One region of the Buttiauxella noackiae genome, then DNA from elsewhere that is predicted to be linked to it. Evidence: predicted binding sites of a transcription regulator. Region 1 holds the regulator's gene; each other region holds the start of a gene.
What was found. Region 1 encodes LexA, which represses DNA repair genes until DNA is damaged. Its sites were predicted from a motif close to TNCTGTATGTACATACAGNA; they were not measured.
Positions count from the first base shown of each region.

Region 2: a site for LexA is predicted at 1,761-1,780, ahead of metR (HTH-type transcriptional regulator MetR). Genes of this name have one in related genera too.
Region 3: a site for LexA is predicted at 2,111-2,130, ahead of sulA (SOS-induced cell division inhibitor SulA). Genes of this name have one in related genera too.

Region 1 covers NZ_JPRU01000001.1:1,843,819-1,848,109, reverse strand. The annotation lists gene plsB (glycerol-3-phosphate 1-O-acyltransferase PlsB) at 1-1,830, opposite strand, end outside; gene IX31_RS08340 (diacylglycerol kinase) at 1,957-2,325, shown strand; gene lexA (transcriptional repressor LexA) at 2,434-3,042, shown strand; gene dinF (MATE family efflux transporter DinF) at 3,117-4,291, shown strand, end outside.
Region 2 covers NZ_JPRU01000008.1:30,951-35,241, reverse strand. The annotation lists gene IX31_RS21275 (carboxylate/amino acid/amine transporter) at 1-856, shown strand, start outside; gene metR (HTH-type transcriptional regulator MetR) at 744-1,697, opposite strand; gene metE (5-methyltetrahydropteroyltriglutamate--homocysteine S-methyltransferase) at 1,940-4,201, shown strand.
Region 3 covers NZ_JPRU01000001.1:1,299,421-1,303,711, forward strand. The annotation lists gene yccS (YccS family putative transporter) at 1-1,320, shown strand, start outside; gene IX31_RS06035 (TfoX/Sxy family DNA transformation protein) at 1,317-1,931, opposite strand; gene sulA (SOS-induced cell division inhibitor SulA) at 2,152-2,661, shown strand; gene ompA (porin OmpA) at 3,021-4,100, shown strand; gene matP (macrodomain Ter protein MatP) at 4,206-4,291, opposite strand, start outside.

The DNA of each region.
Region 1 (4,291 bases):
ACGGTAGTAAGTCATCAGCACTGCCTGCTCACGCGGCAGAATGATGATGTCACCAATTGTATCTTTCTCTACTTCAAACTTATTCATCTGCAACGCGTGTTCGATTAGCGCTTCTGCAGGCTGATCTGGTGCGGTAGCGTCCGGTGAATAGGGCACATTACGCAACAGGCTCAGGTAGCAGTTGAGCTGTTCGGTTAGTTGTTCGCGAGTCAGTGAACGCTGGCGTGATGCCAGTAGCGCGGTACAACACAGGTTCATGGCGTTTGCCGCGCCTGCATTGTTAATACGCACCATCAGTTCGGCAGCAATTTCATTAACCGTTGGCGTTAACCATGCCGGGCGGATGGCTTCAATCGGGTCGATTGAATCACGCCACTCAGGCACTCGCTGGTTGAGGAATGTCATCAACGGCATTGGTTCGCCGAAGTTAACATAGCCCTGGCCGAGGTTACGCAGCTTGCTCAGCCCACGCACCATCTGCATGAAGCTCTCTTTTTCTTTGGTCGCACCGCGCAGTTCTTTCGCGTAAGTCCCCACTTCCATTACATGCTCGTAGCCAATGTAAATCGGCACCAATGTAATTGGACGAGTACCGCCGCGCAGCATGGCCTGAATGGTCATCGACAGCGTACCGGTTTTCGGGTCAAGCAAACGGCCGGTACGAGAACGGCCACCTTCCACAAAGTATTCAACGGAATATCCACGGCTGAACAGCTCACCAAGATATTCACGGAACACGGTGGAGTAGAGTTTGCTGCCCTTAAAGGTACGACGAATAAAGAACGCGCCCAGGCGGCGGAAGATCGGGCCTGCTGGCCAGAAATTCAGGTTGATACCCGCCGCAATGTGCGGAGGAACAAGCCCCTGGTGATAGAGCACGTAAGACAGAAGCATGTAGTCCATGTGGCTGCGGTGGCAGGGCACATAGACAATCTCATGGCCGTCATGAGCCAGTTGGCGCACACGCTCAGCGTTATGAACGTTAATGCCCTGGTACAAACGGTTCCACGTCAGACCTAACACACGGTCGGTTAGACGAACGGCTTCATAAGAGAAGTTCGCCGCAATCTCTTCCATTAAGGCAACAGCATTTTGCTGCGCTTTTTCATGGGAGATTTTCTTGCTGCGCGCTTCATCTTCTACTGCACGGGCAATAGCTTTTGAGGCCAGAAGCTTATTAAACAGATCCTGACGTACCGGCAGACGCGGGCCAACAGTCGCTAAACGCTGGCGAGCAAAGTGCATACGCGCCACGCGTGCCAGTTTTTGGGCGATTTTTTTGTCTGTACCGTGATCGGTTGCCATCTGGCGTAGCGAAACTGGTGCAGAGAAACGCACAAAGCTGTCGCGCCCAAGCCACGAGACTGCGAAAAATTTCTGAATGCCGTTAAGCATTTTCAATGGCGGATTAACTTCGCCTTTTTCGCGGCCCGGAGAGCGGCCAAACATCACCGATACCGGCACCATCTGCACATCCAGATTTGGATTGCTGCGGTGTAAGTCGAGATAATCATGGAACAGCTTGATCGACTCTTCTTTTGGCGTGTAATAGGTGAACACGCGCGGACCGCCATGGATAAAGACATAGCGCGGCAATACCGCACCGTCGATCTCTAACGGTTCGAGAGGGTCGGGCAAGTTGTGCGCGAGGCATTGTGCGCGCAGGGTTAATAAGTCCGCCTTTGAGTTATAAGGCAGAACGTACATTATTGGGCGTGTGGGATCTAAGCCCAGTTCGGCTTGTGGATCAGCCGGAATGGACTTGCTCTTTACCAGAACGCCTAATGGTAAATTAAGTAATTTGTAGTAGATTCTTGGCCAGCCTGACATAAACGATGTAAAGCCTCAGGTTAATGATGCAAATTCGCCGCAAGAATATCAGAATCTCACCCAGATTTCTGTGGCGTTATAATTTTGACAAGCATTGATGCAAATAATTTGAAAAGGTTTCCCAAAATGGCGAGCAGTACCACTGGACTTACCCGTATCATCAAAGCCGCAGGCTATTCCTGGAAAGGGCTTAAAGCTGCCTGGATCAATGAAGCAGCGTTCCGCCAGGAAGGCGTTTCTGCCGTTATCGCCATTGCCATCGCATGTTGGTTAGATGTCGATCCTATCACCCGTATTCTACTTATCGGTTCAGTCGTGTTGGTCATGATTGTTGAGATTCTCAATAGCGCTATTGAGGCCCTTGTCGACCGTGTTGGCACTGATTATCACGAGCTTTCAGGACGCGCCAAAGATATGGGCTCGGCCGCTGTATTAATCGCAATTATCCTCGCGGTAATTACCTGGGTCACGCTGCTTTGGTCGCATTTGCGGTGATCTTTCCAGAATAGTTAAGTGCCTGGTTTTTTGCTTAATTTATGGTTCCAAATTGACCTTTGACTGTATATACTCACAGCATAACTGTATAAACACCCAGGGGGCGGAATGAAAGCGTTAACTACCAGGCAGCAAGAGGTGTTTGATCTTATTCGGGATCATATCAGCCAGACCGGCATGCCACCGACTCGTGCCGAGATTGCTCAACGTCTGGGGTTCCGTTCTCCGAACGCCGCTGAAGAGCATTTAAAAGCACTTGCCCGTAAAGGTGTGCTTGAGATTGTTTCTGGTGCCTCACGCGGCATCCGTTTGCTGGTGGAAGAAGTCTCCGGTATTCCGCTGGTTGGGCGTGTTGCTGCAGGTGAGCCACTCCTGGCACAGCAACACATCGAAGGCCATTATCAGGTCGACCCATCACTGTTTAAACCGAATGCTGACTTTTTGCTGCGCGTCAGCGGTATGTCGATGAAAGACATCGGCATTATGGATGGCGATCTGCTTGCGGTTCATAAAACACAGGATGTGCGTAATGGCCAGGTTGTTGTCGCGCGTATCGACGATGAAGTTACCGTTAAACGTCTAAAACAACAGGGCAATACCGTTCATTTGCTGCCAGAAAACAGTGAGTTTGAACCGATTGTAGTTGACCTGCGTGAGCATAACTTCTCTATTGAAGGGCTGGCTGTTGGGGTTATTCGCAACGGCGACTGGCTGTAAAATCTCTTCAGGTGATGCGCATTTAGAGTGCGCATCACCGTCTTAATTCTCTTTGATCTCCTTCAGGAGAGGTCATGCAATTATTCTCCACGGCGGATCGTGCGCTCTGGCGCCTCGCTTTACCCATGATTTTCTCCAACATTACCGTCCCGCTGCTTGGCCTTGTCGATACGGCTGTTATTGGTCATCTGGATAGCCCTGTTTATCTGGGCGGTGTTGCCATTGGTGCGACAGCAACCAGCTTCCTGTTTATGTTGCTGCTGTTTTTGCGAATGAGTACCACAGGGTTAACTGCGCAGGCTTTTGGAGCCAATAATCCCTCAGCGTTAGCTCGTGCACTAGTGCAGCCATTATTACTGGCACTAGGGGCTGGGGTGGCAATTGTCTTACTGCGTGATCCCCTCATTTCACTCGCTTTACAAATTGTCGGCGGCAATCAGGATGTGCTCGTACAAGCGCAACGCTTTCTTGAAATCCGCTGGCTGAGTGCGCCAGCCTCGCTTGCAAACCTCGTTTTACTGGGATGGTTGTTAGGTGTTCAGTACGCGCGAGCTCCGGTTATCTTGCTGGTTGTCGGCAATGTCCTGAATATCGTACTGGATGTGTGGCTGGTGATGGGGTTGCATATGGATGTTCAGGGGGCGGCGCTTGCGACTGTCACTGCTGAATACGCGACATTTATCATCGGATTGCTGATGGTGAAAAAGGTGATGGGGTTACGGGGTATCAGCTTTGAGATGCTCAAAAACTCGTGGCGTGGCAATGTTCGCCGCTTGCTGGCGCTCAATCGGGACATCATGTTGCGCTCGCTGCTGCTACAGGTTTGTTTCGCCTCAGTGACTATATTCGGTGCGCGCCTGGGCAGCGAAATCGTAGCCGTCAATGCGGTGTTGATGACGCTTCTGACGTTTACCGCTTATGCGCTTGATGGTTTTGCCTATGCCGTCGAAGCCCATTCCGGGCAAGCCTATGGTGCAAAAAATCGCGGTCAATTACTCGAGGTCTGGGGTGCGGCTTGTCGCCAGGCGGGTTTGGTCGCGCTGATGTTTGCCCTTGTGTATGCCCTGTTTGGTGAGCAAATTGTTTCTCTTCTGACGTCCATTCCCCAATTACAGCTCCAGGCCGATCGCTATCTCCACTGGCAGATTGTGTTACCCGTAGTCGGTGTCTGGTGCTACTTGCTGGATGGGATGTTTATTGGCGCGACAAGAGGCGCTGAGATGCGAAATAGCATGGCGGTTGCCGCTCT
Region 2 (4,291 bases), on a different contig from region 1:
TAGCCTGATTGGCGAATACCTTGCCGGGCATGTTGACAGCTATTTTTCTGTGCTGATGCGCGTCGGACTTGCGGCATTAGTGTTCCTACCGTTCCTGCGTTTTAAAGGCTACAGCGCGAAAACGCTGCTGCTGTACATGCTGGTGGGGGCGTTACAACTCGGCGTGATGTACCTGTTTAGCTTCCAGGCTTATCTCTACCTCACCGTCTCAGAATTCCTGCTGTTTACGGTAATGACACCGCTTTACGTCACGCTGATTTATGACCTGATTAGCGGCAATAAGCTGCGCTGGGGATATGCGTTAAGTGCCGGGCTGGCGGTGATTGGCGCCGCGATTATTCGCTACGACAAAGTCAGCGATCACTTCTGGATCGGCCTGCTGCTGGTGCAGGCGGCGAACATTTGCTTTGCCATCGGCATGGTGGGTTATAAGCGCCTGATGGAAACGCGTCCGATGCCGCAACGCTGTGCGTTTTCCTGGTTCTATCTCGGGGCGGCAGTGATAGCGGTCATCGCGTGGTTTGCGCTGGGGAACCCGCAAAAACTCCCGACCACCAATCTGCAATGGGGCATCCTGGTGTGGCTTGGGGTGGTGGCTTCCGGGCTGGGTTACTTTATGTGGAACTACGGTGCCACGCAGGTGGATGCGGGCACGCTCGGTATCATGAACAACGTGCATGTTCCAGCGGGGCTGCTGGTTAACCTCGCCATCTGGCAAGAGCAGCCTCACTGGCCGAGTTTTATTATTGGTGGGTCTGTGATAATGGCTTCGCTATGGGTGCATCGCCATTGGGTCGCTCCGCGTTCTTCACAAACGGCAGATGCTCGCAAGCGTGTGAACGCGTCGAGCGAATAAAGGCTTCCGTCACCGGTTGACGCTGCTCGCCATCGCGTACTGCGGCGTACAACCGGCTCCACAGTCCTTCACCCAGGGTTTTGGTCACAACCAGACCCTGGCGTTCAACATTCTCCACTACCCAGTGTGGCAACGCGGCAATTCCCATGCGTGCCGACACCATCTGAATCAACAACAACGTGTTATCCACACTTTTCAGCGACGGGCTAACCCCGGCCGGTTGCAGGAAATGTCGCCAGATATCCAGACGTTGGCGCTGCACCGGGTAAATCAATAACGTTTCACTGCTTAAATCTTCCGGCTCAATACGCGTTTTATTAGCCAGCGGATGATCCGTTGCCAGCACCAGGCGCACTTCATAATCAAACATTGGCGAATAATGCAGGCCGCTGCGCGGCAGGATGTCGGATGTTAAAACGATATCCAGTTCGCTCTGCTGCAACGCTGGCTGCGGGTCAAATGTCACACCAGATTTGAAATCCAGATCCACCTGTGGCCAGGTCTTGTGGAAATTTTCCAACGCAGGCGTGAGCCACTGAATACAGCTATGGCATTCGATGGCGATACGCAGTGTGGTCTGATGCGGTTCATTGCAAGCCTGAAGCGCGCGGGTTATCTGCGGCAACACTTGTTCAGCCAGTTGCAACAGAACCTCTCCCTGCGGTGTGAACCGTAGCGGCTGACTTTTACGGATAAACAGGCGGAACCCAAGACGCTGCTCCAGATCGCTGAACTGATGGGAGAGGGCCGATTGGGTCTGATGCAACGCGGCGGCGGCGGCGGCTAAAGAGCCGCAATTTCGTAACGCCTGGAGCGTCCGCAGGTGTTTTATCTCGATCATGAAAGTCCTTCACTTCGGCATGAGCAAATTGCGCTTGAGGAATATACAGTACCTGCACAAGATAGATGTGTAAACATCCAGACGTCTAAAAAATTCGTCGTCTTTCGAGCCGCAGGGGTGTTGGCTGCACTCACGAACCCGAATCACTTACTGAAGTAAGCTCATCGGTATTCGCTCCCTGGCCGCCTACCTGCTACTCGAAATCCATAGAATTTAAAATTGAAATATAAAGAGGCAGAAAAATGACGATTAAAAATCACACCCTCGGCTTCCCACGTGTCGGCCTGCGTCGCGAACTGAAAAAAGCACAAGAAAGCTACTGGGCGGGCAACTCCACTCAGGAAGAATTACTGGCAGTGGGTCGCGAACTGCGTGCTCGCCACTGGAACCAACAAAAAGAAGCTGGTGTGGAACTGCTGCCGGTGGGTGATTTTGCCTGGTACGATCACGTTCTGACCACCAGCTTGCTGCTTGGCAACGTGCCGGCTCGTCATCAGAACGTGAACGGTAGCGTCGATATCGACACTTTGTTCCGCCTGGGCCGTGGCCGGGCACCAACCGGTACGCCTGCCGCCGCCGCTGAAATGACCAAATGGTTTAACACCAACTACCACTATATGGTGCCGGAATTCACTAAAGGCCAGCAGTTCAAACTGACCTGGACCCAGCTTCTGGATGAAGTTGACGAAGCGCTGGCACTCGGCCACAAGGTGAAGCCAGTTCTGCTTGGCCCGGTAACTTATCTATGGTTGGGTAAAGTGAAGGGCGAACAGTTTGACCGTCTGAGCCTGCTGAAAGACATTCTTCCGGTTTACCAGCAAGTGCTGGCTGAACTGGCAAAACGCGGCATCGAATGGGTGCAAATAGACGAACCTGCATTGGTGCTGGAGTTGCCGCAAGAGTGGCTGGACGCATTCAAACCGGCTTACGAGGCGCTTGCTGGCAACGTTAAGCTGCTGCTGACTACCTATTTTGAAGGTGTGACGCCAAATCTAAATACTATTACTGCGCTGCCAGTACAGGGTCTGCACGTTGACTTTGTACATGGTAAAGATGATATCAACGCTCTGCATCAGCAGCTCCCGGCAGACTGGCTTTTGTCTGCGGGGGTGATTAATGGCCGCAACGTCTGGCGTGCTGATTTAACTGAGAAATACGCGCAACTGAAGGATCTTGTTGGCAAACGTGAACTTTGGGTCGCCTCTTCTTGCTCGCTGCTACACAGCCCAATCGACCTGAGCGTTGAAACTCGCCTGGATGCTGAAGTGAAGAGCTGGTTTGCCTTCGCCCTGCAAAAATGTGCCGAGTTGTCTTTACTGACTGAGGCGCTCAACAGTGGTGATACAGAAAAACTGGTTGAGTGGAGTGCGCCGATTCAGGCCCGTCGCCATTCACAGCGCGTACATAACGCGGCAGTGGAACAACGCCTGGCGACGATCACTGCGCAAGACAGCCAACGCCAGAACAACTACACCGTTCGCGCGCAGGCTCAGCGTCAGCGCTTCAATCTGCCAGCATGGCCGACCACGACCATCGGTTCATTCCCGCAAACCACTGAAATTCGTGGCCTACGCCTCGATTTCAAAAAGGGAAATCTGGATGCCAACAACTACCGCACTGGTATTGCGCAGCATATCAAACAGGCCGTAGCCGAGCAGGAACGTTTAGGTCTCGACGTACTGGTTCACGGGGAAGCTGAACGTAACGATATGGTGGAATACTTCGGCGAGCACCTCGACGGCTTCGTATTCACCCAAAACGGTTGGGTGCAGAGCTACGGTTCCCGCTGCGTGAAGCCACCTGTGGTTATTGGTGACATCAGCCGCCCGGAGGCGATCACCGTGGAATGGGCGAAGTACGCACAATCCCTGACTGACAAACCGGTAAAAGGCATGCTGACCGGCCCGGTAACGATTCTCTGCTGGTCATTCCCACGCGAAGACGTCAGCCGCGAAACTATCGCCAAACAAATTGCGTTGGCACTGCGTGATGAAGTGGCGGATCTCGAAGCGGCAGGTATCGGCATCATTCAGATTGACGAACCGGCCCTACGCGAAGGTTTACCGCTGCGCCGCTCCGACTGGCAGGCGTATCTGGAGTGGGGCGTGGAAGCCTTCCGCCTGAACGCCGCCGTAGTGCGCGATGACACGCAGATCCACACTCACATGTGTTACTGCGAGTTCAACGACATCATGGATTCCATCGCGGCGCTGGATGCGGATGTGATCACTATAGAAACATCACGTTCAGATATGGACCTGCTGGAGTCGTTTAAAGAGTTCGAATACCCGAACGAAATCGGCCCGGGCGTGTATGACATTCACTCGCCAAATGTCCCAAGTGTGGAATGGATTGAAGCGCTTCTGAAGAAAGCGGCTGAATCTGTCCCAGCCGAGCGCCTTTGGGTGAACCCTGACTGTGGCCTGAAAACCCGCGGCTGGCCGGAAACCCGTGCCGCGTTGTCTAATATGGTGAAGGCGGCGAAGAACTTGCGTAGCGCTTAAGAGTCAGCGCCTTCTCTGTTTTCGGGGAAGGCGTTTATGTTTGGTGAAAAAGGCAGATTGCTGGCTTCATCACTACTGTCCTGAACGTCA
Region 3 (4,291 bases), 540 kb from region 1:
CGCTTTCAACGCCTGTTAACCATGCAGTCTCAAGCCTGTTTGCAGCTTTCACGTTCCGTTTTATTACGTGTGAAATATCAACATGACCCACGGTTCGAGCGGGCGTTTACCCATCTTGATGCCGCCATTGAGAGATTAAAAACGGATCAATATCTGGCGAGTGAATTAAAAGCACTTGGCTTTCTGGTGAGTAATTTGCGCGCCATCGATGCTCAGTTAGCAACAATTGAGTCTGAACAAGCGCTCGCCGCTCCGCACAGCGATATAGAAAACCGCCTGTTAGATGATCGCTTAACTGGATTTGGTGATATGTGGCAGCGATTAAGACGCAATTTGACACCAGAATCTGCGTTATTCCGCCATGCGGTACGCATGTCTGTTGTGTTGTGCGTCGGCTATATGTTTATTCAATTCACCGGGTTAAAACATGGCTACTGGATATTATTGACCAGCCTCTTCGTTTGCCAGCCTAACTACAGCGCTACTCGCCGACGTCTGGCTTTGCGTATTATCGGTACGTTGGTGGGCGTGGCCGTCGGGCTTCCCGTATTGTTCTTTGTGCCATCAATTGAAGGACAGCTTGTTTTAATTGTGATTACTGGTGTGCTCTTCTTTGCTTTTCGCAACGTGCAATATGCGCACGCCACCATGTTCATCACCTTGCTGGTATTGCTCTGTTTCAACCTGTTGGGCGAAGGGTTTGAAGTCGCAATGCCACGTATCTTTGATACCTTATTAGGATGTGCCATCGCCTGGGCCGCCGTAAGTTTCATCTGGCCTGATTGGCGTTTTCGCAGATTACCATTAGTGGTTGAGCGTGCATTTAACGCTAACTGCCGTTATCTGGACGCAATTCTTGAGCAATACCACCAGGGGCGTGACAATCGGCTGGAGTATCGTATTGCACGCCGGGATGCACATAACAAAGATGCTGAACTGGCTTCAGTTGTGTCTAATATGTCGTCTGAACCGCGTGTTTCACCGGAGATGCGGGAAACAGCCTTTCGCTTATTGTGCCTGAATCATACCTTCAATAGTTATATCTCAGCGTTAGGTGCACATCGTGAAAGACTGACCAACGAGGATATTTTACTACTGCTTGATGATGCGGTGTGCTACGTCGACGATGCACTTCATCACCTACCAACAGATGAAGAAAGAGTTCAAAAGGCACTTCAGGGACTATCTGAACGCATAACCACACTTGAACCGCAACCAGACTCCAAAGAGCCACTTGTGCTTCAGCAGATTGGTCTGCTGGTTGCGCTATTACCTGAGATATCGCGCCTTCAACAACTTGTGTCACAACAACACGATTAACGCCTTTGGCGTTGCTCGTAGTGATGTCCCCACTCGACCAACTCCTGGCGCGTTGCCGCCGGGAGTGCCGCCTCGTGAATTCCGCAAATAGCACCTGCTAATGCCAGCAATACCTGCACGCCAAGCCCTTTCTTAACACCCCTGAGCTTTATCCAGGAGCGCTTTGCGCCGTAGGCATGAAGGGTGCGCACATCAGCAATACCCACTTCCCACAACATCATTTCCAGACTGTGCGTTAAATTAGGTAAATCTTTAAGTCTTTGCTGAGCACGCTGGCGGGATTTTTCGCGCCGGGCACTGAATAGAGCATCCATTGACAGTTGCACTAGCTTTTCCCGATCGCTCCACAGCCCCTCATCAACGCGGTAATAATTGAGTTCGATAGTACGTCCACGTTTATTGTAAAGCAGTGGTTGTGAGGCTCGTTTAACAAAATAGACTTCCGTTTGTTCGCATGCTCGCAAGTAGAGTTCCCCTTCAGAAACCATGGCAAACACAACGTTTTCTACCGTTAGGCTATATCCACCAAATAGCGATCGGCAGCCAATCTCTCCTAGTGGAGATAAGTATTCTTTGGATTGATGAATCCTTGCATATGATTTATTTTTCATGAATATATCCCTAAATATCATGTAGTAACGCAGCATCACGGTTTATTACCGCTCCCCGTAATACGAAAATAAGTAACCTAATCACTCACGGCAATCACATTCTCACTTTCCGTGGAATTACATGATGAAATTGCGAGACACTTTCCGAAATTTAGATTGATCTTTATCCAAACAGGCATTACTGTATATTCATACAGTAACCCATCAGGCGGGATTAACTATGCATTCACATAACGTTCTAACTCAGGTTGCCACTGTTCCCAATACTGTGCCTTCTGTGGCCCAGTCATCAGCAGGTAACAAAATTAAAGGGTTGATCAGTGAAGTGATCTACAGCGAAGATCAGCCATGGGTTACACAGCTGGTTTTATTGCCGCTACTTCAACAACTGGGGCAACAGTCACGCTGGCAGCTGTGGCTAACACCACAGCAGAAATTAAGTCGTCAGTGGGTACAATCAGCAGGTCTGCCGCTGGCAAAAGTTATGCAGGTAAGCCAGTTAGATCCACTTTTCACCGTAGATGCTATGGTAAAAGCGTTGCAGACAGGAAATTACAGTGTTGTTATCGGTTGGTTACCCGAAGAATTGACCGATGAAGAGCATTTGCAACTGTCATCTGCCGCCGAAATGGGGAATGCGATCGGCTTCATTATGCGTCCAACCCGTATCTCGGAAACAGGGTGTCGACCACGAAGTGAGCTAAAAATTCATTCTAGTTTGTATCATTAAGTAAATTTAAGAGAATTCCTGGAACTTTTTATGAACTCTTGACAATTCATTGTGAATTATCAAGAATCCGCGTCCCAAGCCGCTCCAGGCGGCCTTCCAGCAAATCTTTAGAGTGTGAATTACGCGCAAAGATGTTAGAAAATGTGTATACAAGTCGTTTTTTTTCATATGCCTGACGGACTTCACACTTGTAAGTTTTAAACTACGTTGTAGACTTTAGCTCGCCAGGGTTGCTCTTCATAACACCGATTGATCGGTAGAGTAACAAGTGAGCATAAACTCGGGCGAAGGATTTAACCCTGGGCTTTAGAGCGATTTTAAAGCTCATGGCCTTTTTGGATGATAATGAGGCGCAAAAAATGAAAAAGACAGCTATCGCGATTGCAGTGGCACTGGCTGGCTTCGCTACCGTAGCGCAGGCCGCACCGAAAGATAACACCTGGTATGCAGGTGGTAAATTGGGTTGGTCCCAATTCCACGACACCGGTTTCTCTAACCAGAACGGCTATGATAGCGGCATCGGTAATGGCCCAACTCACGAAAGCCAACTGGGTGCTGGTGCGTTCGGTGGTTACCAGGTTAACCCGTACGTTGGTTTTGAAATGGGTTATGACTGGTTAGGTCGTATGCCATATAAAGGCAGCGTAGAAAACGGTGCTTTCAAAGCGCAAGGCGTTCAATTGACCGCTAAACTGGGCTACCCAATCACTGACGATCTGGACATCTACACTCGTCTGGGTGGTATGGTATGGCGTGCAGATTCTACAGCTGTGAATGCTGCTGGTAACCGTGTAAGCGATCACGACACTGGTGTATCTCCACTGGCTGCTGGTGGTGTTGAGTGGGCAGTTACCCGCGATATCGCTACCCGTCTGGAATATCAGTGGACTAACAACATCGGTGACGCTGCTACCGTTGGTACTCGTCCAGACAACGGCATGTTGAGCCTGGGTGTTTCTTACCGTTTCGGTCAGGGCGAAGTTGCAGCACCAGTTGTAGCTCCAGCTCCAGCTCCAGCTCCAGAAGTACAGACCAAGCACTTCACTCTGAAGTCTGATGTTCTGTTCAACTTCAACAAAGCAACTCTGAAACCAGAAGGTCAGCAGGCACTGGATCAGCTGTATACTCAGCTGAGCAACCTCGACCCGAAAGATGGTTCTGTTGTAGTTCTGGGCTTCACCGACCGTATCGGTTCTGACCAGTACAACCAGAAACTGTCTGACAAACGTGCGCAGTCTGTTGTTGATTACCTGATCTCTAAAGGTATCCCAGCTAACAAGATCTCCCCACGCGGTATGGGCGAATCTAACCCAGTTACTGGCAACACCTGTGATAACGTAGCTCCTAAAGCTAAACTGATTGATTGCCTGGCTCCAGATCGTCGCGTAGAGATCGAAGTTAAAGGTATCAAAGACGTTGTAACTCAGCCTGCGGCATAAGTTACCGTTATAAAAAAACCCCGCCCAGGCGGGGTTTTTTGTTTTTATTCTTGGGAGAATACACAGAACAGAACAACAGAACTCTGCGTCAATACAATCGACTATCTACTCTTTGCCTAGCAAAGCCTGGAGATCCTGTTTGAGTGATGACATCTGACTGGCGTATTGCTCTTTACGCTCAGCATCTTCAA